Regions from separate parts of the Stenotrophomonas sp. YJH_SMC_135 genome, predicted to be linked through region 2. Evidence: riboswitches for the same ligand, from Rfam matches in the RefSeq annotation. Region 2 holds a riboswitch; the other holds the start of a gene.

Region 1 (14,849 bases), on a different contig from region 2:
TCGCGCCGAACAAGTTCCTGGCCAAGATCGCTTCGGACTGGCGCAAGCCCGATGGCCAGTTCGTGATTCCACCGCAGCGGGTGGACGCCTTCCTGCTGCCGCTGCCGGTGAACCGGGTGCCAGGCGTCGGCAAGGTGATGGAAGGCAAACTTGCCGCGCGTGGCATCGTCACCTGCGGCGACCTGCGGCAGTGGTCCCTGGTCGACCTGGAAGAGGCGTTCGGCAGTTTCGGCCGCAGCCTGTACAACCGTGCACGCGGCATCGACGAGCGGCCGGTGGAACCGGACCAGCAGGTGCAGTCGATCTCCTCGGAGGACACCTTTGCCGAGGACCTGTTGCTGGAAGACCTGGGCGAGGCGATCGTGCAGCTGGCGGAGAAGACCTGGAATGCCACGCGCAAGACCGAACGCGTCGGCCACACCGTGGTGCTGAAGCTGAAGACCGCGCAGTTCCGCATCCTCACCCGCAGTTTCACCCCGGAGCGCCCGCCGGAATCGATGGAAGAACTGCGCGACATCGCACTGGCCCTGCGCGCCCGCGTCGACCTGCCGGCGGAGACGCGTTACCGCCTGGTCGGCGTCGGGCTGGGTGGGTTCCGCGAAAAGGAGGCCATGGTGCAGGGGGAATTGTTCGAGCACGGACCGAGCGATTCCACATCCCTCTGATCGGCAAAGGCGGGGTCAGAGCCCGTTGCGCAGCAACGGGATCCGACCCCAGCAGATTGCCGAGATCTGTCGAAGGCGAGGTGGGTCCGGTTGCGGGGGCGTGAGCGGCATGGATGCCGCGACCAAGCCCCCATGGACGGGTTCACGGCGTCCCCTGCCATCGGACCCACCCCGCCAACCCACAGATATCCAGCTGTTGCCGTTGCATTGAGCAGGTGCAGGGCGCAGCCCTGCAAAACAACCCTTTACCTCAAGGCCACTGCATCTCGCCCTTGGCCACTTTCGCACTCAGCTCCAGCGATGCCACGCCATCCAGCTTCGGGTAGCGCGACTGCATTGCTTTCACCAGCGCCGCACTGTCCCTGGCCTTTGCCGTCTCGGCATCGAACGCGCGGATGTAGTCCGCGGTGAAGCGCAACGCACTGGCATCCAGCGCCGCACCCGGCGCGTAATGCCCCGGCACCACCACCTTCGGCTTCAGTGCCTGCAACCGCTGCAGGGTCTGCAGCCAGTCGGTGTGCGACTTCGGCGTCTGCGTGTCGGCCATCCACACGTGCTCGCCGGCCACCACCGGAATGCCACCGACGATCGCGCGCAGCGACGGCACCCACAGCACCGTGCGGTCCGGGGTCGGGCCATCCAGGCCGATCAGCGGCAGGCGCTGGCCTTCCAGCTCCAGGGCATCGCCATCCAGCACCTGCGGCAGCACGATGCGCGCGGGCACGTCGGCACCCATCTTCGGTCCCCAGTAGGCCAGCTTGCCGGCCTGGGTCTGCTGGATATGGGCGACGGTCTGCGCGGTGGCGACGATGCGCGCCTGCGGGAACGCGTCCTGCAGGGTAGCCAGGCCGAAGTAGTAGTCCGGATCACCGTGGCTGATGTAGATCGTTGTCAGCTGCTTGCCGCTGGCGCGGATCAGCTCGACCAGCTTGCGCGCATCGCTGGCACCAAACTGCGCATTGACCAGGATCGCGTCGTGGCGGCCTTCGATCAGCACCGAGGACACCGAGAACATTGCCTGCGGGCCGGGATGGAAGGTCTGCAGGTGCAGCTGGGATTTCGTCGCCGCCGCCGGCGCCGTGGTGGCCGGTGCGGCCAGCAGCGGCGCACTGGTGAAGCTGGCGGCCAGGGCGAGGGGAAGCAGCAGGGCAGCGGTACGCATGGGAATTCCTTGTGTAGAGCCGGGCCAATGCCCGGCTGCATGTTCGCGTAGAGCCGAGCGCGGGCTTGGCTCTACATGGGACGTGCGTGGATCAATACGCTGCGGTGATGATCTGCTTCGGATACGCGTGCGCTTCCAGTTCGGCGACGAACGCCGCGCCATAGTCGGCGTAGCTGATGCGGCTGTGGCCGCTGGTATCGGCCAGGAACGCCTTGGGCTGCACGCGGTACTGGCCGCGCTCTTCACCCGGGCCGATTTCGGCGGCCGGCGAGAAGAAGGTCCAGTCCAGGTCGTCCACTGCCTGCAGGCGGTTGAACGCCTCGCGGTGGGCCAGCGCGTACGGCTTGTAGGCCTCCGGGAAGGTGGGGGTGTCGACCAGCTGCACGCCGGGTGCGACTTCCAGGCTGCCGGCACCGCCAACCACCACCAGGCGCGGCACGCCGGCCTTGCGCGCGGCAGCCGCCAGCTGCGCGGCGACCTCGCCGACGCGGCCGATGTCATCGCCCGGGCGCGGGCCGTAGGCACTGGCGAGCACGTCGTGGCCGGCGATGGCGGCAACCAGCGCGTCCTGGTCATCCAGCGAGGCGATCACCGGATGGGCACCGGCCAGCTCGGCCGGGAGGTCCTGCGCGCTGCGCACGATGACGGTGAGTTCGTGGCCGCGGGCCAGCGCGTGGCGGGCGATCTGGCGGCCGATGTTGCCGGTGGAACCAACGAGGGCGATCTTCATGGCAGGACTCCGTGGGGCGCTGTGGGGTGGGAATGGCGCCACTCTAGGCCGCTGCAGTCGCTCGAAAAACAGCGTATAACGCGCTTGTTTGTTGCATGGATCGAGCATATGGACCGATTGACCGCCATGACCGTGTTCGTCGAGGTGGCCGAGCGCGGCAGCCTGACCGCGGCGGCAGAGGTGCTGGACATGTCGCGGGCGATGGTCAGCCGCTACCTGGCTGAGGTCGAGGGCTGGCTGGGCGCACGCCTGCTGCACCGGACCACGCGCCGGGTCAGCCTGACCGGCCCGGGCGAGGCGGCGCTGGCGCGCTTCCGGCAGATGCTGGCGATCGGCGAGGAACTGCAGGGCGAGCTGGCCAGCGATGATCCGGAGCCGCATGGCACGCTGCGGGTGACTGCCAGCGTGTCGTTCGGGCAGAGCCACCTGGCGCGGGCGGTGGCCGGCTTTGTTGCGCGCCATCCGGCGGCACGCATCGAGCTGCTGCTGGTCGACCGCACGGTGAACCTGGTGGAGGAGCGGGTGGACCTGGCCGTGCGCATCGCGCGCCAGATCGATCCCAGCCTGATCGCGCGGCGGCTGGCCACCTGCCGCTCGGTGCTGTGCGCGACGCCGTCCTACCTGCAGGCACGCGGCACGCCGACTGCTCCCGAGCATCTGGCCGCGCACAACTGCCTGACCCACCACTACGTCGGCAAGAGCCTGTGGCAGCTGCACCGGGACGGCCGTTCGCTGTCGGTGGCGGTAGGCGGCAACATCAGCGCCAACGAGGCCTCGCTGCTGCTGGAGGCGGTGCGGGCCGGTGCCGGTATCGCCATGCTGCCGACCTACCAGGTGGCGCCGCTGCTGCGTACCGGCGAGCTGATCGAACTGCTGCCCGAATTCAGCCTGGACGAACTCGGCATTCATGCCGTGTACGCGTCACGACGACAGCAGCCCGCTATCATGCGGCGATTCCTGGACTACCTGGCCGAGTGTTTCGCCAGCCCGGCCTTCCAGGATCTGGATTGGCGCCCACCGGGCAAGGAGAACACATGAACCATGGACAGGCCTTGATCGACCACAACCGTGCTGCCTGGGACCGCCAGGCCAGCGAAGTGCGCGAATGGTCGCGCCCGGTGGAAAGTTCAACCATTGCCGCCGCGCGCGAAGGCCGCTGGCAGGTGCATCTGACCCCACGCGCGCTGCCATTGGACTGGCTGGGCGATGTGCGTGGCCGCCGCATCCTGTGCCTGGCCTCGGGCGGGGGCCAGCAGGCACCGGTGCTGGCCGCTGCGGGCGCCGACGTCACCGTGTTCGATCTCTCCGACGGGCAGCTGGAACAGGACCGCAGCGTGGCGGCGCGCGATGGACTGCAGCTGCGCACGGTGCAGGGCGACATGCGCGACCTGCACGTATTCGCCAACGACAGCTTCGACGTGGTGTTCCATCCGATCTCCAACCTGTACGTACCCGACGTGCGCCCGGTGTGGACCGAATGCCGCCGCGTGCTGGCGCGCGACGGCATGTTGATGGCCAGCTTCTACAACCCGGTGCTGTTCGTCGGCGCGCGCGATCCGCAGCTCGATGCGCAGGGCCTGATCCGGCCGCAGTACGCCATTCCCTATTCGGACCTGGAAGACCTGCCCGCCGCAGAACGTGAGGCGAAACTCGGCCGCGGCGATGCGCTGACCTTTGGCCACAGCCTGACCGAACTGATCGGCGGGCAGCTGGATGCGGGGTTCGTCATCGATCGCTTCATGGAAGACTGGCAGCCGCAGCCGCGCTTCCTGATCGACCGCTACCTGCCAACGTTCCTGGCCACCCGCGCACGCCGGATCGGTTGAGGCGGATCGGCGCAGAAACCAGCGGCGTACAATGGGCGGCCCCACGTCGTGCAGGTGCCGTCCCTTGTCGTATCCCTATCCGCTGGTCGTGTTCGACCTTGATGGCACGCTGGTCGACAGCGCAGCTGATATCGCCGAAGCACTGAACCGCACGCTGGAAGACATCGGCATGGCACGCGTGCCGGAAGCCACGGTTCTGGGCTGGATCGGCGACGGTGTGCGCCGCCTGGTCGAGCAGGCCGTGCATGCCGCGGGTCGTGAGGTCGACCTGGCCGAAGTGATGCCGGTGTTCATGGTGCACTACCGTGAGTGCCTGCTGCGCAGCCCGCGCCTGTTCGATGGCGTGGCCGAAGCGCTGATGCAGCTGCGTGCACGCGATGTTCCGCTGGCGATCTGCACCAACAAGCCCGAAGCGCTGGTGCCGCCACTGCTGCAGCACCTGGGCATTGGTGATGCGTTCGCGCTGGTACTGGGCGGCGATTCGCTGCCGCAGCGCAAGCCCAGCGGTGAGCCGCTGCGGCACATCGCTGCGCACTTCGGGCTGGCGGTGGATGCCTGCCTGATGGTGGGTGATTCGTTGACCGACTACCGCGCCGCTGAAGAGGCGGGTATGCCGATCGCACTGGTGCGTTACGGTTATCCGCGTGGCCTGGACCTGGCCACCGCACAGGCGGTGGCGGTGATTGACGACCTGCGTGAGTTGCCGGGGTTGCAGGGCTGACGCAGGGGGTAGTGCCGGCCGCTGGCCGGCAACCCCGAGGACGTTGCCGAGGGTCACGATGTTGCCGGCCAGCGGCCGGCACTACCATGACCGTCGCGGTCATTTCGGCTGGTAACGCACGCTCAGCTGGTATTCGCGGCCGGGTTGGTTGAACCACGCCACCGTCTCGTAGCGGCGGTCGAACACGTTGGCGGCACGTGCCAGCAGCGACCACGCCGGCGTCAGCGCGTACTCGGCGCGCAGGTCCAGCGTGCCGTAGCCACCGACCTTCACCGCGTTGGCGGCATCGTCATAGCGCTTGCCCGCACCCTGCACGGTCAGGCCGGCGCGGAAATCGCCGAAGCGGCGGTCGACGTCCAGGCGCGCGGTCTGCTGTGCACGGCGCGGCAGCCAGTTGTCGAACTGGGTGCTGCCATGGGTGCGGTTGCGCGGGTCGGTGTAGCTCAGCTGCGCGTTGAGGTCGAAGCCGGCCAGCAGCACGCCACCGGTCAGTTCGGCGCCACGGATGCGCGCCTTCTCCACCTGCTGCATTTTCATCGTGGACGCATCGTAGGTGATCAGGTCATCGATGCGGGTCTCGTACACGTCCAGGCCCCAATGCCAGCCCTGGCCCTGCTGCGAAACACCGAGGTTGGCGCTCTTGGACTTCTCCGGCTTCAACGTCGGCACGCCGCTCCACGGGTCGTACAGGTCGCTGAAGGTCGGTGCCTTGAAGGCGGTGCCGTAGCTGGCATTGACGCGCAGGCCGTGGTCCAGCTGCATTGCCCAGCCGAGACTGCCGGTGGCGTGGTTGCCGAACTGCTGGTTGTCGTCGTTGCGCGCGCTGGCCTGCAGCTGGTGGCGGCCGAAGCGGCCCTGGTACTGCACGAATACACCGGTGTTGCGGCGGCTGTCGACAAGGTAGCCCGCGCTGCTGCCATCCAGGTTGTCTTCGCTCCAGTCCACGCCGGTGCTCAGCAGCTGGCTTCCGGTCAAGGTGAAGTCACCCTGCAGCGAGGCGCTGTCGCGGTGGGTCTGCGCGCTGCCGCGTGCGCCGAAGTCGCCGAAGTTGTCCGACTCGTTGTCGCTGCGGCCGACGTTGGCGGTGAAGGCCAGGCGCCCGGACGGGGTGTAGCGCACCTTGCCGGCCAGCACCTGCTGGCGGATTTCCGAGTAGTTGTAATAGCCGTCGTAGTGGTTCCTGCCGTCGGCGCGCAGCGCACTGCCTTCCACATTCCACTGGTCGTTGAAGGTGTAGCCGCCACGCAGGCTCTTGGACAGGTTGCGGTAGCCGTCGCGGTCGGGTTCGTCGGCGAAGCAGCCGGTGAACAGCGTCGCCGAGCCACGGCAGGCATCGACGCCATCGGAATGCTGGTAGGCGATGTCGGCGCCGAACCAGCCGCGTTCGGTGCCACCTCCGATGCCGCCGCTGGCTTCGCGCAGGCCGTTGCTGCCACCACCGAGCTGGAAGTGCGGAGCAAAATCGCCCTGGTTGCGGCGGGTGAAGATCTGGATCACGCCACCGATGGCGTCGGCGCCGTACAGGCTGGACTGCGGGCCGCGCACGATTTCCACGCGTTCGATCTGCGCCAGCGGCAGGTCCTGGTACATGGCCAGGCCGAGGTCGGCACTGTTGATGCGCACGCCATCGACCAGCACCACGGTGTGGCCCGAGTTGGTGCCGCGCAGGAACAGCGAGCTCTGCTTGCCGAGCCCGCCGGCATTGGTCAGGTTGATGCCGGCGCGGCCGCGCAGCAGTTCCTGCAACGAGGTGGCCTGACTGGATTCGATCTGCGCGCGGTCGATCACCTGGGCTGGTGCGATGCTGTCCTGCAGGGCGATCGGGGTGCGGGTGGCGGTGACCAGGATCTGGTCGAGCGCGGTGGTGTCATCGGCGGCCTGGGCCAGCGCGGGCAGGGCGGCCAGCACGGCCAGGGACAGCATTCGGGACTGCAGCTTCATGGGGGACTCCAGGTGCCACGCACGCCCGCGTGGCGAAGGGGAGGAGCCGCGAAGGCAGGCATGCGCCGACGCCGCAGCGCAGGCTGCGGTCATCCAGCGCCATGCCCACCGCACCGCGACCTGAGGCTTCCGGGCCGGTCTCCGGGCTTGCCGCCGGGTGGCGCGAGGCCACCGTCCAGGCGCCTTCCCATGCCTGCGGCACAGTGGCGTTGTTGCCTGGAACTGACGTGCTTACCGTTGCGGGGGCAGCGCCGGCCTGGCGTGGATTCACGCGTCACCGGCTTCCCGTTTCAACCTGCCGGCCATGGCCGCAGGTCACCTGGAAGTGCGCGCAGTCTACGGCATCGCAGGCGGCCCGTAGCGTCGAGCGTACCCGACTGCCTTTGCTGTGCCCTTAGAATGGTCCCTCGATCCCGTGGTGCCGTTGCCGATGTCCGCCCGTTTTCCGCTGTTCCCGCGTTGCCTGTACAGGACGCACGCATGATCCTCGACCTGGTCCGCCATGCCGGCAACGGTCGCGATGAGTTCCTCGATGGCCGCAGCGATCCACCGCAGCTGGCCCGCCTGCCGCAGGAACTGGTCGACGCCTACGCTGCGCAGCCCTGGGAACGGGTGATCAGTTCGCCGCGGCTGCGCTCGCTGCACACGGCGATGGCCCTGGCCACCCCGCGCGGGCTGGACGTGGAAGCGGAGGAGGAATGGGAAGAGCTGGATTTCGGCGATTGGGACGGGCAGCCGCTGTTCGACCTGCCGGAGGATGCACTGGCGGCCTTCCATGCCGATCCGCATGCATTCCCACCGCCCAACGGTGAAAGCTGGGGCCACTTCGAGCGGCGTATCGCGCGCGCGCTGGATCGACTGCTCGATGATGACGACCCGGTGCCAACGCTGGTGGTCAGCCATGGCGGCCCGCTGCGCATGGTGCTGTCGCAGGTCTGCGGCCTGCCGATGTCGCTGTGCTGGGCACTGCGCATCGACCACGGCACGCGCCTGCGGGTACGGCTGGAACGTGGCGAAGCCGGGCTGGCAGGCGAGCTGCTGGAACTGCAGCAGCCGTAACCCATCGGTAGTGCCGGCCGCTGGCCGGCAGTCTCGGGAACGTTGAAAAGACCACGCAGTTGCCGGCCAGCGGCCGGCACTACCGGTGCAGTCAATCCTCGTCCGCATCCTCGGTCACGCTGTCTTCCGCGTCATCGTCGGCATCGAAGCGCTGCTCATGCACCGGACCCGACGCCGGGCCGGCCGCCTTCAGCGGATGCGCGGCGATGCGTGCTTCGTAATCCTGCACCAGCGCCTCACGCTGCGGCTCGCTCAGTTCCTGCCAGTGGCAGTCCAGCAGCGCGCCTTCCAGCGAGTACAGCAGGTTCAGGCTGGGCTTGAAGCCGGCGCGCTTGACCTTGACGAAGGCGCCGACCGCGCCGGTCGCGACCAGGTCCTCGCGGCTGCGCAGGCCGACCTGGCGCAGCCACGCTGCACTCTTGGGGCCGATGTTGCGCAGCTTCGGCGCGCTCATCCCAGCGCCTCGACGAACACGCGGGCGATGGCTTCCAGGCCGGCCTGGTCATCGGCATCGAAGCGGCCGATCTTGGGGCTGTCGATGTCGAACACGCCGATCAGTTCATCGCCGCGCAGCAGCGGCACCACCAGTTCCGAACGCGAGGCCGAATCGCAGGCGATATGGCCGGGGAAGGCATCGACGTCGTCCACGCGCTGGGTCACGCGCTGGCTGGCGGCGGCACCGCACACGCCCTTGTCCAGCGGGATGCGCACGCAGGCCGGCAGGCCCTGGAACGGGCCGACCACCAGTTCCTTGCCGTCGTACAGGTAGAAGCCCACCCAGTTCAGGTCGGGCAGGGCGTGGTAGACCAGTGCGGAGAGGTTGGCCGCGTTGGCGATGCGGTCGGACTCGGCGTAGACCAGGCCACGGGCCTGTTCCAGCAGCTGGGCGTATTGTTCCGGCTTGCTGCCGGTAAGCGAGGCATTGGCGAACATGCCCGCAGTCTAGCAAGCGCGCCGGGCCGGCGATAATGCACGCTCTGTTGCCCTGTTGGAGCCCATCGATGCCGTTGCCCGCTACGCTGCCGCCCGCCCTGTTCATCACCGGCACCGATACGGAGATCGGCAAGACCGCGGCCAGCACCGCGCTGCTGCATGGGCTGCGCCGGCGCGGCCTGCGCGCGGTGGGCATGAAACCGGTGGCCAGCGGCAGCGAAGACCTGGGGCAGGGCCTGCGCAACGAAGACGCGCTGGCGCTGCAGGCAGCCAGCTGGCCGGTGCCGGACTATGCCGATCTGAACCCGTATGCGCTGCGGCAGCCGCTGGCACCGGAGCTGGCCGCTGCCGAGGACGGCGTGCAGGTGGAACTGGCGCCGATCGTCGCTGCGTTCGCGCGACTGCGCGCACAGGCCGACATCGTGGTGGTGGAAGGCGCCGGTGGGTGGCTGGCGCCGGTCTCGGCCACGCTGGACCAGCTGGACCTGGTGCGAGCACTGCAGTTGCCGGTGCTGCTGGTGGTGGGCATGCGGCTGGGCTGCGTCAACCATGCGCGGCTGACTGCGCAGTCGCTGCAGGCCAGCGGCGTGCAGTGCCTGGGCTGGATCGGCAACCACATCGACCCTGCGATGCAGCGCCAGGATGAGAACATCGCCACGTTGCAGCAGCGCCTGCCGATGCCGTGCTGGGGACGGCTGCCGCATCTGCCGGGTGCGGATGGCGAAGCGCTGAGCGCGCACCTGCTCGAGTGATCCTGGGTAGTGCCGGCCGCTGGCCGGCAACCGCGTCCACCCGGTGATCCCGATGTTGCCGGCCAGCGGCCGGCACTACCGTGCTGCGGGCGCCAGCTCCCGCGCGATCGCGCCCAGTCGTTCCACCGCGCCGATGAAGCGCGCATCCAGGGTCTGGCAGCACGACAGCCGCAGGCAGTGGCGGTATCGCGCGCCACGTGAATAGACCTGGCCGGGCATGAACACGATGTCCTCCTGCAGCGCTCGCTCGAACAGCTCGCGCGTATCCACGCCCGGCAGTTCCAGCCACAGCAGGAATCCGCCCTGCGGTTCGGTGGCGCGGGTGCCGGCCGGGAAGTGCTCGGCCACCAGCTGGCGCAGCCGTCCCACCTGTTCGCGGTACAGCCGGCGCATGCGATGCAGGTGGTGCTCGTAGCTGCCCGCTTCCAGATACGCCGCGACCGCGTCACCGAGCAGCTGCGGCTCGCCGCCGGTGGACTGGAATTTCAGCAGCGCGATGCGCTCGGCGAAGCGGCCGCCATCCAGCCAGCCGATGCGGTAATCCGGCGCCAGTGTCTTGGAGAAACCTCCGACCACCATCACCCAGCCGTCGCGATCGAAGGCCTTCAGCAGGGGCGCCGGCGGTTCGCAGAACTGCAGCTCGGCGTACACCGCGTCCTCGATCAGCGGCAGCTGCCGTGCGTTGACCAGCTCGGCCAGGCGCTGCTTGGCGGCGGTCGGCATGGTGCAGCCGAGCGGGTTGTGCACGGTCGGCATCACCACCAGCGCGGCCAGCGGTGTGTGCTGCAGCAGCGCGTCCAGCGCATCCACATCCAGTCCGTGCTGCGGATGGGTGGGCAGCTCGATGGCCTGCAGGCCGAGGTTGGCCAGCAACGGATACAGGTTGAAGTAGGACGGTGCCTCGATGCCGACCGCATCACCGGGCTGGGTGACCGCGCGCAGCGCCAGCTGCAGGCCCTCCATCGCACCATGGGTCAGCAGCAGGCGTTCGCTGTGGGTGTGCAGCCCCATGCGCGGGCCACGCCGCACGATCTGCGCCAGCAGCCGTGGCGAGCCGTTGGGGCGCGCGTAGGTCTCCACCGTCTGCTGGCCGTGGCGCAGCACCTGTGCGGTATGCCGGGCCAGCTGCGCGCCCGGATAGAACTGGCGCCCGCGCGGACCGGCAAAGGCCAGGTCGATCACACCGGGGCGGCGCTGTGCTTCCAGCACGCGGGCCATCAGCACCTGCTGCAGTGGTGCGGTGGGTGCGGACGGGGTATCACGCAGCGAACGCTCTGGCACCGACAAGCGCGGCGCCACCTCGAAGCCGGCTTTGGGCCGCGGAATGACCAGGCCGGCGTCCTCCAGCTGGCGATAGGCGGCAATCACCGTGTTCAGGCTGAGCCTGCGCTGCAGGGCCATCTGCCGCAGCGAAGGCAGGCGGCTGCCAACCGGAAGGCGTCCGCCGTGGATGGCCTCGGCCAGCTCGTCGGACAGCCGTTGGTAGCGGGGTGGGATCATCGCGCTCTGGTCATCTGTATCCATCGAATTTCCCACCATCTGGTGCTGTACCCATGATGATGGCGAGCCTAGCATGTCGTTGTCGGCCGGGCCTGATCGGGGCACGGCCGATACTTCCCAAACGCACGGCTGGATGGCCGTGCGTCTTTTTCTGTGTGTAGAGCCGAGCCCATGCTCGGCTGCACTCCCGCCAACAGCAGCCGAGCGTGGGCTCGGCTCTACAGAGAGCACCGCCGAGCGTCGGTCAGCCCAAGGGGGAATGCCGGCTACCGCATCGGCACCAGCACCGCCTCGCGCCGGTACAGCGCCGGGAACTGCCTGCCCAGCGCGGCCAGCTTCGGTGCGTCGTAGTAGCGGATGTAGGCCGCCTGCGGGTAGTTGGTCATGTAGTTCTGGTGGTAGCTCTCGGCCGGGTAGAAGCGTTGGCCGCTGACCAGCTGGGTGACGATCGGCGCGCGGTAGCTGCCGGCCTGGCCGAGCTGGGCGATGTAGGCGCGGCTGGCAGCCTGCTGGCGTGCGTCGTCACTGAAGATCGCCGAGCGGTATTGGCTGCCGTGGTCCGGCCCCTGCCGATTGAGCTGGGTCGGGTCGTGCACCACCGAGAAGAACACCTGCATCAGCTGCCCGTAGCTGACCTGGCGCGGGTCGTAGTCGATCTTCACTGCTTCGGCATGGCCGGTCTGGCCACCGCTGACGCGCTCATAACGCGCATTGGCCGCACTGCCACCGATGTAGCCGGACACGGCATTGCTCACGCCCTTGACGTGCTGGAACACGCCCTGCACACCCCAGAAGCAACCACCGGCGAACACCACGCTGGCGTGGCTGGCGTCATCGCGGAACGCCGCATCGCCGGTGGGGGCCGGCAGTGCCTGGATCTGCGCGCTGGCCTCGACCGGCGCCGCAATCGCGCCGTGGTCAACCAGCAGCACACCGGCAATCAAGGCCGTGGCCACCAGGCCGGCCACACCGGCGGCGATGCCCTGTTCAAAGGAGAGTTTCATCATGTCCTCCCGGTTCAACCGAAGGTGAAGGCATAGGCCTGCACGCCCGCATCGAGGAACTCGATCTCGAAGCGATGCGGACCGACTGCGCCGCGCTGGCGCACCAGCTGGTACAGGCGGTGCTCGTCGACCACGCCACTGCCATCGGCACCAACATCACTGCCGGCATCGGCGGCGGGCAGCGCTTTGCCGTCCAGCCAGACGCGGAAGCGCACCGGCCTGCCGTCCTCGCTCGGTGCCAGCACCAGGTGCAGGTCGCGCGCATGGAACTGGAAGGCGATGCGGCCGCCGGCCTGCTGCAGCTGTGCGGCCTCATCGGTGACGGTCCAGCGCCCGGACAGCCCCCACTGGTTCAACGCCAGGGTGGCCGGCAGCGTGTAGTCGAACGCGGCGTCGCTGCGCTGCCCGCCGGGCGAGGCGAACTGCTCGGCGCGGGCGTGGCCCAGGTAGGTTTCCGGCGAACGCAGGTTGCCCATGTCGGCCTGCACGGCCACGCCCTTCAGGCCGGCGGCAGCGGGATCGGCCGGTGGCGGCAGATTGGTCTGCCCGGCTTCGGTCAGCAGGCGACGGATCATCTGTTCCGAGCGCGCATAGTTGCCCTCGCCGAACTGGTGGCCGCGGATATTGCCCTGCGCGTCGACGAAGTACTGCGCCGGCCAGTAGCGGTTGTTGAAGGCGCGCCAGATCGTGTACTGGTTGTCCAGCGCCACCGGGTACTCGACCTTCAGCTGCTGCACCGCTTTCATCACGTTGCGTGGGTCACGCTCGAAGGCGAACTCCGGCGTGTGCACGCCGACCACCACCAGGCCGTGGTCGCGGTAGCGTCGCTCCCATTCGTGCACGAACGGCATCGCGCGCAGGCAGTTGATGCAGGAATAGGTCCAGAAATCGACCAGAACCACCTTGCCGCGCAGCTGCTGTGCACTCAGCGGCGGGCTGTTGAGCCAGCCAGTGGCACCGTCCAGCGCGGGCAGCGTGCCCTCCACCGGCAGCGCTGCATCGGCACCGGCATTGGCGCCGGCCATCATCATCGGCGGTGCCGCCGGCTGCGCGCCGGGCACTGCATCCAGCAGGCGTTGCTCGATACGGGCGGTGCTGACCGTGGACAAGCGGGTCAGCAGGCCGGTATCCCAGCCGAGGCCGATCGCCACGACGGCCAGCAGCGCGGCCACACCCAGCACCTTGCGAAGTGCATCGCCGAGGCCGAGCCGCGCCTGCATCGCGCGGAACACCCGGCCGCCGATCCACACCGCCAGCGCCAATGCGGTGATCGCACCCAGTGCGTAGGCCAGCAGCAGCGCAGTGGTACCGACGCTGGCGCCATGCAGGGCGGCGCCGGTCAGCACCAGACCGAGGATCGGCCCGGCACACGGTGCCCACAGCAGGCCAGTGGCGATGCCGATCAGCAGCGAGGTCCACGCGCCGCCGTGCCCCGCGGCATCCGCCGCATCGGCGCGCGCACTCAGGCGGGCACCCATGCGCTGGAACGGCGCCAGCAGGTGGTCGGCCAGTCGTGGCCAGAGCAGGGCGACCGCGAACAACGCCATCAGCAGCAGGGCGACCCAGCGTCCGACCTGGTTGGCCTGTGCCACCCATTGGCTGCCCACCGCGGCCAGGCTGGCGACCACGGTAAAGGTAAGCGCCATGCCCAGCAGCAGCGGCAGCGTGCTGCGCAGGAACGGGCGATCGGCACGCGCGAACACGAACGGCAGCACCGGCAGGATGCAGGGGCTGAGCAGGGTCAGCGCGCCCCCCAGATAGGCAAGCAGCAACAGCAGCATCGTCAGGCTCCGGAAGCAGGGGAAGAACCGACCGGCACCCGCCAGCCGTCGGCAGTGCCATCCGTGGCGCCGGGAGCGAACACCATCGCCGCACCGTTCATGCAGTAGCGCAGCCCGGTGGGGCGTGGCCCATCGTTGAACACATGGCCGAGATGGCCGCCGCAGCGGCGGCAATGCACCTCCACCCGCAGCATCCCGAAGGTGACGTCGCGGTCTTCGCCGATGGCGTTGTGCAGCGGCGCCCAGAAGCTGGGCCAGCCGGTACCGCTCTCGAACTTGGTGGACGAGGAGAACAGCGGCAGTGCGCACCCGGCGCAGGCGAAGGTGCCCTGCCGGTGTTCCTTGTTGAGCGGGCTGCTCCAGGGGCGCTCGGTGGCCTGCTGGCGCAGCACCGCGTACTGCGCCGGCGTCAGTCGCTGGCGCCACTCGGCATCGCTGTGCATGACCTCGAACTGTCGCGACGGGCGCGCTTCGGCGGCGGCCGGGGCGGCGCGGCTGCAGGCCCCCAGGCCGAACAGGCCGGCGGCGGTGGCGACACCGCCCAGGCCCAGCAGATGGCGGCGGGAGAGGGACATGGCGGACTCCGGGAAGGGGCGACGGGGCCATGCTGCGCCCGCCCGGGTCAACGAATCCTCACGCAGGATTCAATTTTTCGTGAGGTATCGGCGGCCGTCCCGCGCCACAATGCAGCCAGCCTCCCCACTGGCCCCGAGCTGCCGATGTCGACCAAACGCGTGCTGATCGTTGAAGACGATGCCCACATCGCCGACCTGCT
Region 2 (14,849 bases):
TTCGGCCCGGGCGTGAGCACCATGGCCAGCGAAACCAGCGCAAAGGCCAGCAGGTCGGAAGTGGCGGGCATGGGCAGTCCTGGCAGTGGGCGTGGCGCAGTGTAACGCCTGCCGCAGGCGCGGCCTGCGCAGGCACCGCTGCCGGGTGACCGTTGCACGTGCATGCCGATGGCCATCACGCCGGTCGCTTAGAATCCGCAGCACCCCACACCGAAGCACCCCCATGACCCCGATCCCCGAGACCGTGCCGCCCACCGAAGTGCGCATGGCTGAAATCGTCTTCCCCAACCACACCAACCACCTGGGCACCCTGTTCGGTGGCCAGGCATTGGCATGGATGGACAAGGCCGCGTTCCTGGCCGCCGCCCGCTATTCGCGCCGCACCGTGGTGACCGCGCGCAGCGACCAGGTCGACTTCAAGCTGCCGATCCGCATCGGCCAGATGGTGGAAACCATCGGCCGCATCGTCGAAGTCGGCCGCAGCTCGATGAAGGTCGAGGTGGAACTGGTCGCCGAGGACCTGCACAGCGGCGAGCGCAAGCTGTGCACCCGCGGCCACTTCGTGATGATCGCGCTGGACGAGGAAGGCCACCCGATCGCGGTGGCGCCGCTGCCGGCCGCCTGAGACCACCGGCTGAACCGGTGCTTGCGGGGGCGCTGCGGCGCCCCCATCTGGCAGCCATGACCCTGCCACTGACCGACTTCATCGACCGCGCCGAGCGCCTGTTCGTGCTGACCGGCGCGGGTTGCAGCACCGCCTCGGGCATACCCGATTACCGGGACGCCGACGGCCAGTGGAAACGCACGCCGCCGGTGACCTACCAGGCCTTCATGGGCGAGGCGACCACCCGCCAGCGTTACTGGGCGCGCAGCCTGCTGGGCTGGCCTCGCTTCGGCCTGGCCCGGCCCAACGGCACCCACCAGGCCCTGGCCGCCCTGGAAAGCCGCGGCAAGCTGCAGGTGCTGCTGACCCAGAACGTGGACGGCCTGCACCAGCGCGCCGGCAGCCGCAACGTGATCGACCTGCATGGCCGCCTGGATCTGGTGCGCTGCATGGGCTGCGAGCGCCGCAGTGGCCGCGAGGATTTCCAGCAGCGGCTGCTGGACGCCAATCCCGGCTGGGACGCGCTGGAGGCCGGCATCGCCCCGGATGGCGACGCCGACCTGGAGACCGATTTCTCCACGTTCGTGGTGCCTGATTGCCCGCACTGCGGCGGCGTGCTGAAGCCGGACGTGGTGTTCTTCGGCGAGAACGTGCCGCGCGAGCGGGTGGCGGCGGTGCACGATCATCTGCAGCAGGCCGATGCAGTGCTGGTGGTGGGCTCGTCACTGATGGTCTATTCCGGCTTCCGCTTCGTGCAGGCGGCGGCGAAGGCAGGGTTGCCGGTGGCGGCGCTGAACCGCGGCCGCACCCGTGCCGACGACCTGCTGTTGTTCAAGGATGAGCGGGACTGCGCTGAAGCCTTGTCCGGTTGGGTGGCGGGCTGAGCCGAGCGTCGGCTCGGCTCTACAAGGGACTGTTCGGCGCTCGGCGGCATGATCGGCTGCGAAACAGCGATCCATCCAGACGGTTGATCCAGAAGCCGCGCAGCGGTGCAATACGCACCCCCTACGTCGTTCATCACCCCCTTGAGCCAGCTGTTTTCGCCGATCTCGTTCGGCCCCCTGACCCTGTCCAACCGCATCGTCATCGCGCCGATGTGCCAGTACTCCGCCGAAGACGGCCGCGCCAGCGACTGGCACGCCATGCACCTGGGCAACCTGGCGCAGTCCGGCGCCGGCCTGTTGATCCTGGAAGCCACCGCGGTCGAGCCGCGCGGCCGCATCAGCTGGGCCGACCTGGGCCTGTGGGATGACGGCACCGAGGCCGCGCTGGCACAGGTGCTGGCCAGCGTCCGCCGCTGGTCGCCGATGCCGCTGGGCATCCAGCTGGGCCATGCCGGCCGCAAGGCATCCACCGCCCGCCCGTGGGACGGGGGTGGCCAGTTGCCGGCCGGCGATGCGCGTGGCTGGGCCACCGTGGCGCCGTCGCCGCTGCCGTTCCATGCCGCCGATCCGGCACCGCAGGAACTGGACGAAGCCGGCATCGCCGAGGTCATCGCCGCCTTCGCTGCCAGTGCGGTGCGCGCCGAGCGCCTGGGCTTCGAGCTGATCGAGCTGCATGCCGCGCACGGTTACCTGCTGCACCAGTTCCTGTCGCCGCTGAGCAACCGCCGCACCGATGGTTACGGTGGGTCGCTGCCGAACCGCCTGCGCCTGCTGGTGGAAGTGTTCGACGCGGTACGCGCGGCGGTGTCCGACAAGGTCGCCGTGGGCGTGCGCATTTCCGCCAGCGACTGGGTCGAGGGTGGCTGGGACCTGGTGCAGAGCGAAGCACTGGCCCAGGTGCTGGACGCGCGCGGCTGCAATTTCCTGCATGTCTCCAGTGGCGGCCTGGACGAGCGCCAGAAGATCACCGTCGGTCCGGGCTACCAGGTGCCGTTCGCAGCAGCGATCAAGGCCAAGGTGCGCATGCCGGTGATCGCCGTGGGCATGATCACCGAACCGGAGCAGGCCGAATCGATCCTGCGCCATCGCCACGCCGATGCCGTGGCCCTGGCGCGCGGCATCCTCTACGACCCGCGCTGGCCGTGGCATGCCGCCGCCGCATTGCGCGACAGCGTTGAACCGGCGCCGCAGTACCTGCGCTGCGAGCCGCGCGATGCGCGCGGCGTGTTCAAGGCGCGCTGAGGCTCACACCCGCCAGGCCGGCGCCATGCCGGCCTGCAGGTGCTCGAACAGCGCGCGGATCTTGGCGGTGAAGTCGCGGCGATCGCTGACGCAGAAATAGACCTCCATCGGCTCCGGACGCCACGTGCTGTCGGCGCCGAACACGGCCTGCAGGCGTCCATCGCGCAGGTAGGGCTCGGCCACGAACGCAGCCAACCGCGTGATGCCGGCACCGGCCGCCGCCAACGACGCCAGCGCATCGATGTCATCGCAGACCATGCTCGGCGGTAGCGCGGCGTCCACACGCTGGCCGTCCTTCAGCAGGCCCCAGCGCAACGGCCGGCCATCGGTGGGGAAGCGGTGCAGCAGCCCGCGATGGCTGCCCAGATCTGATGGTTCCTGCGGGGTGCCATGGGCCTTCAGGTAGGCCGGCGAGGCACAGAACACGAACGGAACACGCGCCAGCTGTCGCGCGACCACCCCATCCTCCAGCTGCGCCCCGATGCGGATGCTGGCATCCACCGCCTCTGGACCATGCTGCACGGCGCGGTCGGTCAGCCGCAGTTCCAGCTGCAGCTGCGGGTAGCGTTGCTGCAGTGACGGCAGCAACGGGGCCAGCACGTGGCGGCCGAACGCGCTGCTGCTGGCGATGCGCAGCGGCCCGGCCGGTTCGATATCACCGGAGGTGACCATCGCCTGTGCGCGCGCCAGGTCGGCCTCGATGTGGCGCACCTGCGCCAGGTACAGCGCGCCGGCCTCGCTGAGCGCCAGCTGGCGCGTACTCCGGTTCAGCAGCCGTACGCCCAGATGCGCTTCCAGCCGGTTGATGTTCTGGCCGACTGCGGTGGCGCTGATGCCAAGGATGCGGGCCGCGGCGGCAATGCTGCCGGTCTCTGCGGTGCGGGTGAAGCTGCGGATCAGTTGCAACAGGTTCATGACCGACCAGCTTGCCACGGTGATGGCCAAGTATCGCTTGGGACTGAACCAAGCGGTTCGGTTGCATCGGTGATCATCCGGCTGCTGGACAGGAAGCTGCCCTACACTGTGGCGATGCGCCCCGATTCCATCCTCACCCTGTCCTGCCCCGACCGTACCGGCATCGTCTACCGCGTGTCCGGCCTGCTGTTCGACCACGGCTGCAACATCCTCGACGCCCAGCAGTTCGGCGATGAGGAAAGCGGCCGCTTCTTCCTGCGCGTGCATTTCGACCGTGACGCCGGCCTGCCGCTGGAGACCGTGCACGCCGCGATGGCCACGCTTGCCGAAGGCTTCGGCATGGACTGGCAGCTGCATGATGGCCGCCGCCGTGCACGCCTGCTGGTGCTGGTCAGCAAGCAGGGGCACTGCCTCAACGACCTGCTGTTCCGCGCCCACAGCGGCCAGCTGAAGGTCGACATTGCCGCGGTGGCCTCCAACCACGCCGACTTCGCGCCATTGGCCGCGTCCTACCAGGTACCGTTCCACCACCTGCCGGTAACCGCCGATACGCGTGCGGTGCAGGAGCAGCAGATCATCGACCTGGTCGAGCGCGAGCGCATCGACCTGGTGGTGCTGGCACGCTACATGCAGATCCTGTCACCCACGCTGTGCCGCGCGCTGGCCGGGCGTGCGATCAACATCCACCACAGCTTCCTGCCCAGCTTCAAGGGCGCGCAGCCGTACCACCAGGCGCACGCGCGCGGGGTCAAGATCATCGGCGCCACCGCGCACTACGTCACCGAGGATCTGGACGAAGGACCGATCATCGAACAGGACGTGGCCCGCGTGGATCACGCCATGGCGCCGCGCGAGCTGGTGCGGCTGGGCAGCGATACCGAATCGCTGGTGCTGGCACGCGCCGTGCGCCGCCATGTGGAGCACCGCATCCTGCTCAACGGGCATCGCACGGTGGTGTTCCGGTAACGCGCTGCCCCTTCCGGGTCCGCCGGGCATGGCCCGGCGCTACCCACGGATGTGATCCGGTAGTGCCGGCCGCTGGCCGGCAACTGCAGGGATCCAGGCGTTGCCGGCCAGCGGCCGGCACTACCGTTGTGGGTCAGGCGGTCGCGATTCCCGCCTTGCCCAGCGCCTCGCGCACCATCGCGTCGTTGGCTTCGGTCACCGGCCGGGTCAGCTCCCACAGGAACTTCACCCGGAAGCCGGACTTCACCGCGTCCTGCGCGCTCCACAGCACGCAGTAATCGCGGGCCAGGCCGCACACGTGCACTTCGCGGATGCGGCGCTCGTGCAGCCAGCCGGCCAGGCCGGTGGCCGGGCGCTCGCCATCGGGGCCATGGTTCTCGCGGAAGGCGCTGTACGAATCCACCTGTTGGCGCGTGCCCTTGCGCAGGATCAGGTCGGCCACGGTCCAGTCCACGCCCGGGTGCAGCGCGGCACCGGCGCTGCCCTGCACGCAGTGGTCCGGCCACAGCGTCTGCGGCTGCGCGTGCAGCAGGATGGTCTCGAAGGGGCGTTGGCCGGGGTGCTGGCTGGCGAACGAGGCATGGTCGGCCGGGTGCCAGTCCTGGGTCGCCACCACGGTGCGGTAGCGGCGCTGCGCCAACAGATCGGCGATCGGTGCCACCAGCGCATCGCCTTGGTCGCAGGCCAAGGCGCCACCGGGCATGAAGTCCGGCTGCAGGTCGATCACCAGCAGGGCGACATCGGCGGGCAGGGCGGTCATGGCAGGTCCGCTACAACAGAAGGGGCGACCAGCGTGGCCGCCCCATGCCTGCACGTCAATCGCCCTGCGGCGTCCCAGCGTCCTGCCCGTAGTACAACAGGCCGATCCTGATCCGCTCGCGGCCATTCTCGCGGCGATGGCGGTTCGCATCGCGAAGCGAGTACACGCAGCCGCAGTATTCCTGCTGGTAGAACTGCTCGCGCTTGCTGATCTCGATCATGCGGCTGGCGCCGCCGCCCTTGCGCCAGTTGTAGTCCCAGTACTGCAGGCCTTCATAGCGCGACGCCGCACGGATCCCGCAGTCGTTGATCTGCGCCATGTTCTTCCAGCGCGAGATGCCCAGCGACGAACTGATGGTGTCGTAGCCGTGCTCGTGCGCATACAGCGCGGTGCGCTCGAAACGCATGTCGAAGCACATCGTGCAGCGGATACCGCGTTCGGGTTCGTTTTCCATGCCCCGCGCACGGCTGAACCAGTTGTCGGTGTCGTAGTCGCAGTCGATGAAGGGAATGCCGTGCTGCTCGGCGAAGCGGATGTTCTCCTGCTTGCGCAGCTCGTATTCCTTCACCGGGTGGATGTTGGGGTTGTAGAAGAAGATCGCGTAGTCGATCCCGGAGGCGGTGATCGCCTCCATCACTTCGCCGGAACAGGGCGCGCAGCACGAATGCAGCAGCAGGCGCTTGCCGTCGGCGGGCAGGGTCAGGGTGGGGCGTTGGAGCTCGGTCATCGTCAGGTACCGCATGGACCGCCGGCAACGGCGGTGGCCCATGCATCAGCGCGTGGGTGAACGGGTCTGGCCGGATACCGTGAACAGGACGCGCGCGGCCACACCGCCTGCACGCGCAGGACGACGACGGCCCCGGCAACCTCCCCGCGGAGATTCCAGATCGAGTCAGGGGACGGTCGTGTCCCCCGGCCGGGGCCGGTATTCGGGCTGATGGACACGGGCCGCAGCCCACCTACTACCCGCCGCTTCCCAGGCGCGAGCCCAGTGCTGTTGGCAGGATTCGTTTCCATTCACCGCTGCGGGGCAGCTCCGGAATGGACGCGCGAGGCGCCTTCACCGGATTCCCGTTTAAATCCCTCCCCGCGCCGCAGCGATGGGAGGGATACCTTCGGCGTGTGCAAGGTGGACCTGTTGGTGGCGCCGGTCAAGAGCGCAGGGGTCAGAACCCGCTACGCTGCAACGGGATCCGACCCCAGCGGAAGGAAGGGGTCGGATCCCGCTGCCACGCAGCGGGCTCTGACCCCGGTCGGGATGCACCTTCAATGCCCCACGGCCGCCCGCGTGCGGATGTCGTCCAGCCGCTGGTCGTGCAGCAGGCGGCCGTTCTCCCACACGGTCACCATTGCGTCCTCGAAGCCGTCCGGCAGGGTGTCGTCGCCGTTGGCCGGCAGTGGCACCGTATGCAGGCTGCCATCGTCCAGGCGCCGCAGCAGGCGCATGCGACCGCGCTTGCTGGTCTTGCCAGCATCGGTGACCGGATCCTTGTAGACGTCGATCCACTCACCCTCGACCCTCGCCGCCGAGCACTTCAGCGCGAACTTCTGCGTATCGCGGTCCAGCCGCTGCAGCAGCGCACCGCCCATGCCGAAGGCTACGTTGTCGGCGGCGTAGCCGTCGTCGGTGATGCGTTGCAGGATGGTGCGGATGGTATCCGGGTTGATGCCATCGCCCTGGATCACCCGCACGTGGTTGAGCACGCGGTAGCCCTTGCTGTTGAGGGTGTGGCCGAAGGCTTCATCCAGCCGGCGCAGGCTTTCGGCCACCACCTCCACCGGGTCGCCCGAGTCGGGGCGGATGACCAGGGTGGCGCCCGAGGCGATCACGTCATCGCGCAGGGTGGTACCCCAGTGCTCACTGATGGCGCGGTAGATGTCATAGCTGTCCGATACCACCGCCACGATCGCACCGGGCGTGCCGAACTGGCGCAGCATGTTGCGGTAGGCGTCCACCTCGCGCTCGCGGCCCCAGCTGGTGATGGTGCTGTGCTCGGCGGCGGGAATCGAATAGCCGGCCATCGGCGCGTGATAGTGCGCGCGCGCCAGGCACAGCGCCGATACGGTATCGGTGCCGAGGAAGTTGACCAGGTGTGCGGCACCGCCCAGCGCGGCCGATTCCAGGCTCGATACACCGCGCGCGCCGAAGTCGTGCAGCTTGAACGGCAGCTGCCCTTGCGGATCATCGCTGGTCTGCTGCAGGAACGCGGCGATGGTCTGCCGTGCGTGCCAGCTGATGGTGGCCACGGTGACTGGATACCACACCCGCAGCAGCAGCGTTTCCAGGTACGACGGCACCCAGAACGCGGCCGGATCGGTCGACTCGATGGTCATCAGTGCCTGGTGGGTGGGCACCACGCTGCCCTCGGGCACGGCACGGATGCGTACCGGCAGGTGGCCGCCAAGCCGGTCGACGATATCGCGCCAGCCGGCCTCGTTGAACGGTTCGCCATGCGCGGCGAATACCGCAGCAGCGTCGTCGATGTCGGCGTGGGTGACCGGCCGTGCCAGCGCGTCCTTGAGGATCGCCTGCAGGCCGAAGAACACCGTGCGATCGTGCAGGCCGCCACGTGATTCGACGTAGAAGAACGTGGCATCGGTACCCGGCGGGTACTGCAGCCAATGGCTGGCCTTGTAGCTGTCGGTGTTGAGGAGAAGATTATCGAGGTAGTGCATGACGGAAGCTCCTTCGCGTCGGGTGGCACCGGCGGTCTATCCGCCAGTGGGACAGCCGGGCCGGTCAGCCGCGGCCGAGGAAATACTCCAGGATGTGCAGGTGGTCTTCGAACAGCTGCGGGCCCATGTCCAGGGCCTCACTCACCGGTATCCAGCGTGCCTTGTCGGCATCGTCGCCACCGCGCACCGGCGGCAGCTCGCCGGCCGGAAACTCGAAGTGGAAACCGTGGGTGATGGTGCGGCCACGCTGGCTGCGGTCCGGGTGGTCGAACACCTGCTGGCCCTTCAGCGACCCCTTCAACACCGGCAACGGAATCTTCAGCCGGGTTTCCTCGCGCAGTTCGCGCAGGCAGCTGTCGAGCAGGCTCTGTTCCTGGCCGACGAAGCCGCCGGGCAATGCCCACAGCCCCTTGCCGGGTTCCGAGCGGCGACGCACCAGCAGCACGTGGCCCGAATGCACCACCACCGCATCGGTGGTGACGAAGGTGGGCGCGTAGGGCGCATCCTTCCAGGCGGCCTTGTACTGTTCGATGAAGCGGTACTCGGCCACCAGCTGGCCATAGGCAGGCGCGCTCTTGCGGAACGCTTCAAGCATGTCATACACCGGCGCCGGCACATTGCCACGCAGCATCAGCAGCGCGCCGTGGAAGTCGACGTCGCCGGCTTCGAACAGGTAGCGCCGCAGCTCGGTGGCCGACAGGGTGGCGGTGTGCTGCACGTCCACCAGCGGCCACTGCGGGAACTCGCGCAGGTAGTAGCTGGACGCATCCTTGTCCATGCCGATCAGGCCCACCCTGGCATCGGCGGCGGCACTGTCGTTGCGCAGGGCGTCAGCCACCTGGCGCTGCACGTTGGCGATCCACTGTGCTTCGTTGTACAGGTGGTCACGCAGCGGGCGGATCAGCAGACGGTCGGTGTGGCCGTCGAGGGCCGCCTGGATCATCACGGCGCGCTCGGCCACGGTCCAGGGATTGCGCAGGCTGCGGGGGGTATCGGCAGAGCCGACCAGGAAGATCAGCTTGCGGGCCCGGCTCAGGGCCAGGCGGGCAACGGCGGCGTGGCCGTTGTGGAAGGGCTCGAATCGCCCGATGAAGACGAGATAGTCGAATTCCATGAGAATCCCTCATGTCGTTGTGGCAGCCGCGGGTCTGTCCCTTGGCTTGCTGCAGATGCTACGCCGATGGCGGGGCGGGTCAAGCCTGCAGCCGTGCTTTCTGCTGAACGGCGCATTGCGTGCGCGGACTGCGCCGTTGTTCTCAGGCCCTGAGAAGCCGCTGCGCCATACTGCAACCCACGCGGCGGACGGCATGCTCGGGGGCAAGACAGTGGCGGACAAGTACTGCGATCTGGTCATGAAAGGCGGCATCACCAGCGGCATCGTGTACCCCAATGCGGTACTGGCGCTGGCCCGCGAGTATCGCTTCAAGAGCATCGGCGGCACTTCAGCCGGCGCCATTGCGGCAGCGGTGGCGGCTGCAGCGGCCTGCGGCGATCGCCGCCAGCAGGCCGGCGAGCAACTGGCTGGCGACGCCGGCTATGGCGGGCTGTCGGCGGTGTCGGCACAGCTGTCGCGGCGCGGCTTCATCTACAGCCTGTTCCAGCCGGCGCGCGGCGCGCGCGCGGCCTATCGGCTGCTGGTGGTGCTGACCGGCAATGCCCGCCTGCCGCACAAACTGCTGTGCCTGGCCGTTGCGGTATTCGAGATCGCGCCGCTGGAAGTGCTGGTGTCGCTGGCACTGCTGCTCGGCCTGGGCTGGTGGGGCGGTGGCTGGAGCGGCGTGGCCGCCACGCTGCTGCCATCACTGTTGTGCGCCTACGGTGCGGGTGTGGCCGGTGCCGCGCTGCGGGTCGCGCGGGTGGCGCGTCGCAACCTGCTGGGCCTGTGCAGCGGCCTCAGCCGCGATCCACGCACGCCGGCGCTGACCGAGTGGTTGCATGAATGCCTGCAGCAGCTGTCCGGCAAGCCGCTGGATGCACCGTTGACCTTCGCCGACCTGCACGATGCGCCGCGCTACGCCGGTGAGCCTGACAGCCCGCATGCGATCAGCCTGCAGATGATCACCACCTGCATCTCGCACAACGAGCCGCGCACGCTGCCACTCGGCGGTGCGCAGTTCTGGTTCCTGCGCGAGGAGTTCGAACAGCTGTTTCCTGCCGGCGTGGTGCAGTGGCTGGTGACGCAGGCCGGCCCGCCGCTGGAGGTGGACGGGCGGCAGTACTACCACCTGCCGCAGGGCCCGAAGCTGCCGGTGCTGGTGGCCACGCGCATGAGCCTGAGCTTCCCGCTGCTGATCAGCGCGGTGCCGCTGCATGAACCCTCACGCCGCGAACGACGCTGCGAACCGGCCGCCCCTGCGGCCGACCAGGAGCACAACGTTGCCGACAGCATGGAAGGGCTGACCAGTGCCGGGCAGACCTGCGGCCCGGTGATCACCGCCTTCCGCATCTGCTGGTTCTCCGATGGCGGCATCAGCAGCAACTTCCCGATCCATCTGTTCGACGCCGCCCTGCCGCGTTGGCCGACCTTCGCCATCAACCTGGTCTATCCACAGCACGCCGAAGCGGTGAGCCAGGGCAGCGGCGGCCGCCAGGCGCTGGAACATGCGGTGTTCCTGCCCACCGAAAACCGCCACGGCTGGCAACGGCATTACCAGTCCATCGCCACGCCACTGGCCGCAGCCGAGCTGGGTCGTTTCCTGTTCGCGGTGGTGGCGACCATGCAGAACTGGCGCGACCTGCTGCAGGCGCGCGCACCGGGTTATCGCGACCGCATCGTGCACGTCAGCCTGCAGGGCGACGAAGGCGGCATGAACCTGGACATGCCGCAGGAGGTACTCTCCCGCATCGCCGACAAGGGCAGCCTGGCCGGTGCGCGCTTCTGTTCGTTCTCGTTCGAGAACCACTACTGGATCCGCTGGCGCAACCTGGCCTCGGCCTACCAGCGCTACACGCTGGAAGTGGCGCGCACCGATGATCCGGCGCAGCAGGTGCTGGCCTACCGCGCGGCGTACGCGATGGTCGCCAGCGGTCAGCCGACGCCACCGTCGTACAAGCTGGGCTCGGAAGACAAACGGCTGGCCTCGCAGCGGTTGTGGGGCTTGATGGTCGAGCAGGGCCGCACCTGGGAGGACCTCGGCCCCGACCTCACCGACGGTGCACCGCGTCCGCTGCCGCAGATGAAGGTGACCCCGATCTACTGAGCCGATCCCGCGTTCGAATCGGGGTCAGATCCGTTTCCGCAGGAAAACGGATCTGACCCCGCAATGGTTGCTGCTGTTGCCGGCCAGCGGCCGGCGCTACCACGGGTGCAGGGCGCGGCCCTGCCAAACCCGCCCTATCGCCCCGGCAACTGCGCGAACGCGCGCTGCATGCAGTCCTCGCGCGGGCACACCCGGCACCCCGGGCCGATCGATACCGAATTGCCCGGGCTCTGCACATCCAGCCCCAGTGAATACACCAGGCGTTCGGCATGCTGCAGGTCGCAGCCCAGCGCCACCGCGAAGGTCTTGCGCGGTTGGCCATGGCCGACCGGACCACTGCTGACCTGCCGCGCCAGCCAGAAATGGCGGCGCCCATCGGGCATGCGCGCGGTCTGGGTGAGGATGCGACCGGGCTGGTTGAACGCCTCGTAGACGATCCACAGCGGGCACGAACCGCCTACCTGCGAGAAATGGAAATCGGTGGCCGAATGGCGCTTGGACACGTTGCCCGCCCGATCCACGCGGATGAAGAAGAACGGCAGGCCGGGCGCGCTGCGCCGTGCCAGCGTGCTCAGCCGATGGCAGACCGCTTCGAAGCCGACGCCGAACTGGTGTGCCAGCAGTTCGATGTCGTAGCTGCTGGTTTCGGCTGCACGCAGGAAGCGCATGTACGGCATCACCAGCGCACCGGCGAAATAGTTGGAGAGACCGATCCGCGCCTGCGCGATGCGTGCCTCATCGGTGAACCCGGCGCGCGCCACCACCGCATCGATCTGCGGCAGGTAGCCATGCAGGGCCAGCTCGGCCGCCATCTGGAACGCCTGCTGTCCGGGCTCCAGGTAATCGGGCAGCCACAGCCGCCGCGCACCGGCATCGTATTGCCGCTTTTCGCGCCCGGCCTGCAGTGCGGCCACTTCCACCAGCACGCCATGGCGGTCGGCCAGCAGCTGGCGCAGCCGCGGTGCCACATGCCCGGGCGACAGCCCCCATTCGGCGAACAGCTGCTCGGCCAGCTCGTCCAGCTCGGGAATGTGGTTGTGCATGCGGTTGAAGAACTCGCGCACCTGGTCACCGGCGGGCAGGGTGCTGCCGGCGCCGGGCTCGCCCAGCTGGAACTCCAGTGCGGCCGCGTGCTCGCGCAGCGCCAGGTGACGACGGTGCAGGTCCAACAGCGCGCGGCTGACCTGCGGCAGGTTGCCGGCCAGGGCGCGCAGTTCGGTCGCGCTGACCTCGGCCAGGCCCAGGTCGCGCAGGGTTTCGCCCAGCGCCTCCTGCAGGGCGGCGGGCTCATCGTCATCGAACAGCGAGGAAACGTCGCCCAGCACCTCTCCCAGCTTCTTCTGCACCGCCGGTGTCAGGGGGCGCTTGTTGCGCTCGATCTGGTTCAGGTAGCTGGCCGACAGCCCCAGCGCACGCGCCAGATCGGCCTGGCTGTAGCCGCGCTGCTCGCGCAGCCGCAGCAGGCGCAGGCCGAGTTGCCGCTGGGGAGCTGAATAATTCACAGAATTAACAGGAATCGTGGGGCGCGTTGGCCAGATTAAGCGGATTCAGCCCGGAAATCGAGTCGGGTGCTGTGAATAATGCCAAGCATCTTTCGCACCCTGTGGGATTGTCGTCATGACTGTTGCAGCGCCCCGTATCCGCATGCTGATCGATGGCCAGTTCGTTGAATCGGCCACTTCGCACTGGCAGGACGTGATCAATCCGGCCACCCAGGACGTGCTGGCCCAGGTGCCGTTCGCCACCACCGGCGAAGTGGACGCCGCCGTCGCCGCCGCCAAGGAAGCCTTCAAGACCTGGCGCAAGACCCCGATCGGCACCCGCGCGCGCATCTTCCTGAAGTACCAGCAGCTGATCCGCGAAAACATGAGTGAGCTGGCCCACATCCTCACCGCCGAACAGGGCAAGACCCTGCCGGACGCCGAAGGTGATGTGTTCCGCGGCCTGGAAGTGGTCGAGCACGCCGCCGCCATCGGCAACCTGCAGCTGGGCGAGCTGGCCAACAACGTGGCCAATGGCGTGGACACCTACACGATCATGCAGCCGCTGGGCGTGTGCGCTGGCATCACCCCGTTCAATTTCCCTGCGATGATCCCGCTGTGGATGTTCCCGATGGCGATTGCAACGGGCAACACCTTCATCCTCAAGCCGTCCGAGCAGGACCCGATGGTCACCATGCGCCTGGTCGAGCTTGCCCTGGAAGCCGGCATTCCGAAGGGCGTGCTGAACGTCGTCCACGGCGGCGAGGAAGTGGTCAACGCGATCTGCGACCACCCGGACATCAAGGCCGTGTCGTTCGTCGGGTCCACCCGCGTCGGCACACACGTCTACAACCGCGCCTCGCTGGCCGGCAAGCGCGTGCAGTGCATGATGGGCGCCAAGAACCACGCCGTGGTGCTGCCGGACGCCAACAAGGAACAGACCCTCAACGCAATGGTCGGTGCCGCCTTTGGTGCCGCGGGCCAGCGCTGCATGGCCGCCTCCACGCTGGTGCTGGTCGGTGAGGCGCGCAACTGGGTGCAGGACCTGGTGGCCAAGGCCCAGACCCTGAAGGTCAGCGCCGGCACCGTGTCCGGTACCGACGTCGGCCCGGTCATCTCCTGCAGCGCCCGCGAGCGCGTGGAAGGCCTGATCGCCTCGGGCGTGGAGCAGGGCGCCAAGCTGGTGCTCGATGGCCGCAAGCCGCAGGTCGATGGCTTCGAGAAGGGCAACTTCGTTGGCCCGACCATCTTTGCCGGTGTCACCACCGACATGCGCATCTACCAGGAAGAAATCTTCGGGCCGGTGCTGGTCATCCTCGAAGCGGAAACGCTGGAAGAGGCCATCGCGATGGTCAACAGCAACCCGAACGGCAACGGCACCGCACTGTTCACCCAGTCCGGTGCTGCCGCGCGCAAGTTCCAGGAAGACATCGACGTCGGCCAGGTCGGCATCAACGTGCCGATCCCGGTGCCGGTGCCGCTGTTCTCGTTCACCGGTTCGCGCGCCTCCAAGCTGGGCGACCTGGGCCCGTACGGCAAGCAGGTGGTGCTGTTCTACACCCAGACCAAGACGGTCACCGCGCGCTGGTTCGATGACGAGACGCTGAGCCACGGCGTCAACACCACGATCAGCCTGAAGTAACGGCAGGAGCAGCCATGAGCCACTCGATGACGACGGAACTGGACGAAGCACAGCAGGCGTACCGCGAGGCGGCGCGCGACTTCGCACTGGCCGAACTGGCGCCGCACGCCGCGCGATGGGATGCGGAGGGCATCTTTCCGCGCGAGGCGATCGCCAAGGCCGGTGAGTTGGGCTTCTGCGGTCTGTACATGGACCCGGAAGTGGGCGGCAGCGGCCTGAGCCGACTGGACGCCGCCGTCGTCATCGAGGAGCTCGCCAGCGTCGACCCGTCGACGGCGGCGTACATCAGCATCCACAACATGGCCTCGTGGATGGTGTCCACGTGGGGCCAGCCGGCACTGCGCGATGCCTGGGGCACCGACCTGTCATCGGGCAACAAGCTGGCCTCGTACTGCCTGACCGAACCGGGCGCCGGTTCCGATGCGGCCTCGCTGAAGACCACCGCCGTGCGCGATGGCGACTTCTACGTGCTGAACGGC

The links. A riboswitch is a leader RNA that binds a small molecule or an ion and turns the genes downstream of it on or off. The one in region 2 is predicted to bind cobalamin.
Region 1: linked by a shared signal. The riboswitch ahead of btuB (TonB-dependent vitamin B12 receptor) and the one ahead of AC5P98_RS15285 (epoxyqueuosine reductase QueH) in region 2 are both predicted to bind cobalamin.

What each region holds. Positions count from the first base shown of each region.
Region 1 covers NZ_JCAFVN010000005.1:151,520-166,368, forward strand. Annotated here, with positions in the region: gene dinB (DNA polymerase IV) at 1-665, shown strand, start outside; gene AC5P98_RS17270 (MBL fold metallo-hydrolase) at 916-1,827, opposite strand; gene AC5P98_RS17275 (NAD(P)-dependent oxidoreductase) at 1,919-2,557, opposite strand; gene AC5P98_RS17280 (LysR family transcriptional regulator) at 2,666-3,595, shown strand; gene AC5P98_RS17285 (class I SAM-dependent methyltransferase) at 3,592-4,383, shown strand; gene gph (phosphoglycolate phosphatase) at 4,448-5,104, shown strand; gene btuB (TonB-dependent vitamin B12 receptor) at 5,204-7,045, opposite strand; cobalamin riboswitch at 7,161-7,383, opposite strand; gene AC5P98_RS17300 (histidine phosphatase family protein) at 7,526-8,104, shown strand; gene AC5P98_RS17305 (TfoX/Sxy family protein) at 8,196-8,558, opposite strand; gene AC5P98_RS17310 (GAF domain-containing protein) at 8,555-9,037, opposite strand; gene bioD (dethiobiotin synthase) at 9,106-9,789, shown strand; gene AC5P98_RS17320 (aminotransferase-like domain-containing protein) at 9,865-11,313, opposite strand; gene msrA (peptide-methionine (S)-S-oxide reductase MsrA) at 11,556-12,293, opposite strand; gene AC5P98_RS17330 (cytochrome c biogenesis protein DipZ) at 12,308-14,074, opposite strand; gene msrB (peptide-methionine (R)-S-oxide reductase MsrB) at 14,077-14,649, opposite strand; gene AC5P98_RS17340 (response regulator transcription factor) at 14,794-14,849, shown strand, end outside.
Region 2 covers NZ_JCAFVN010000004.1:107,303-122,151, reverse strand. Annotated here, with positions in the region: gene AC5P98_RS15320 (LysE family translocator) at 1-71, opposite strand, end outside; gene AC5P98_RS15315 (acyl-CoA thioesterase) at 224-625, shown strand; gene AC5P98_RS15310 (NAD-dependent protein deacetylase) at 682-1,488, shown strand; gene AC5P98_RS15305 (NADH:flavin oxidoreductase/NADH oxidase) at 1,630-2,730, shown strand; gene AC5P98_RS15300 (LysR family transcriptional regulator) at 2,734-3,645, opposite strand; gene purU (formyltetrahydrofolate deformylase) at 3,760-4,611, shown strand; gene pncA (bifunctional nicotinamidase/pyrazinamidase) at 4,745-5,371, opposite strand; gene AC5P98_RS15285 (epoxyqueuosine reductase QueH) at 5,427-6,113, opposite strand; cobalamin riboswitch at 6,275-6,504, opposite strand; gene AC5P98_RS15280 (nicotinate phosphoribosyltransferase) at 6,638-8,047, opposite strand; gene AC5P98_RS15275 (bifunctional nicotinamide-nucleotide adenylyltransferase/Nudix hydroxylase) at 8,112-9,161, opposite strand; gene AC5P98_RS15270 (patatin-like phospholipase family protein) at 9,355-11,247, shown strand; gene AC5P98_RS15265 (helix-turn-helix domain-containing protein) at 11,382-12,749, opposite strand; gene AC5P98_RS15260 (CoA-acylating methylmalonate-semialdehyde dehydrogenase) at 12,865-14,370, shown strand; gene AC5P98_RS15255 (acyl-CoA dehydrogenase family protein) at 14,385-14,849, shown strand, end outside.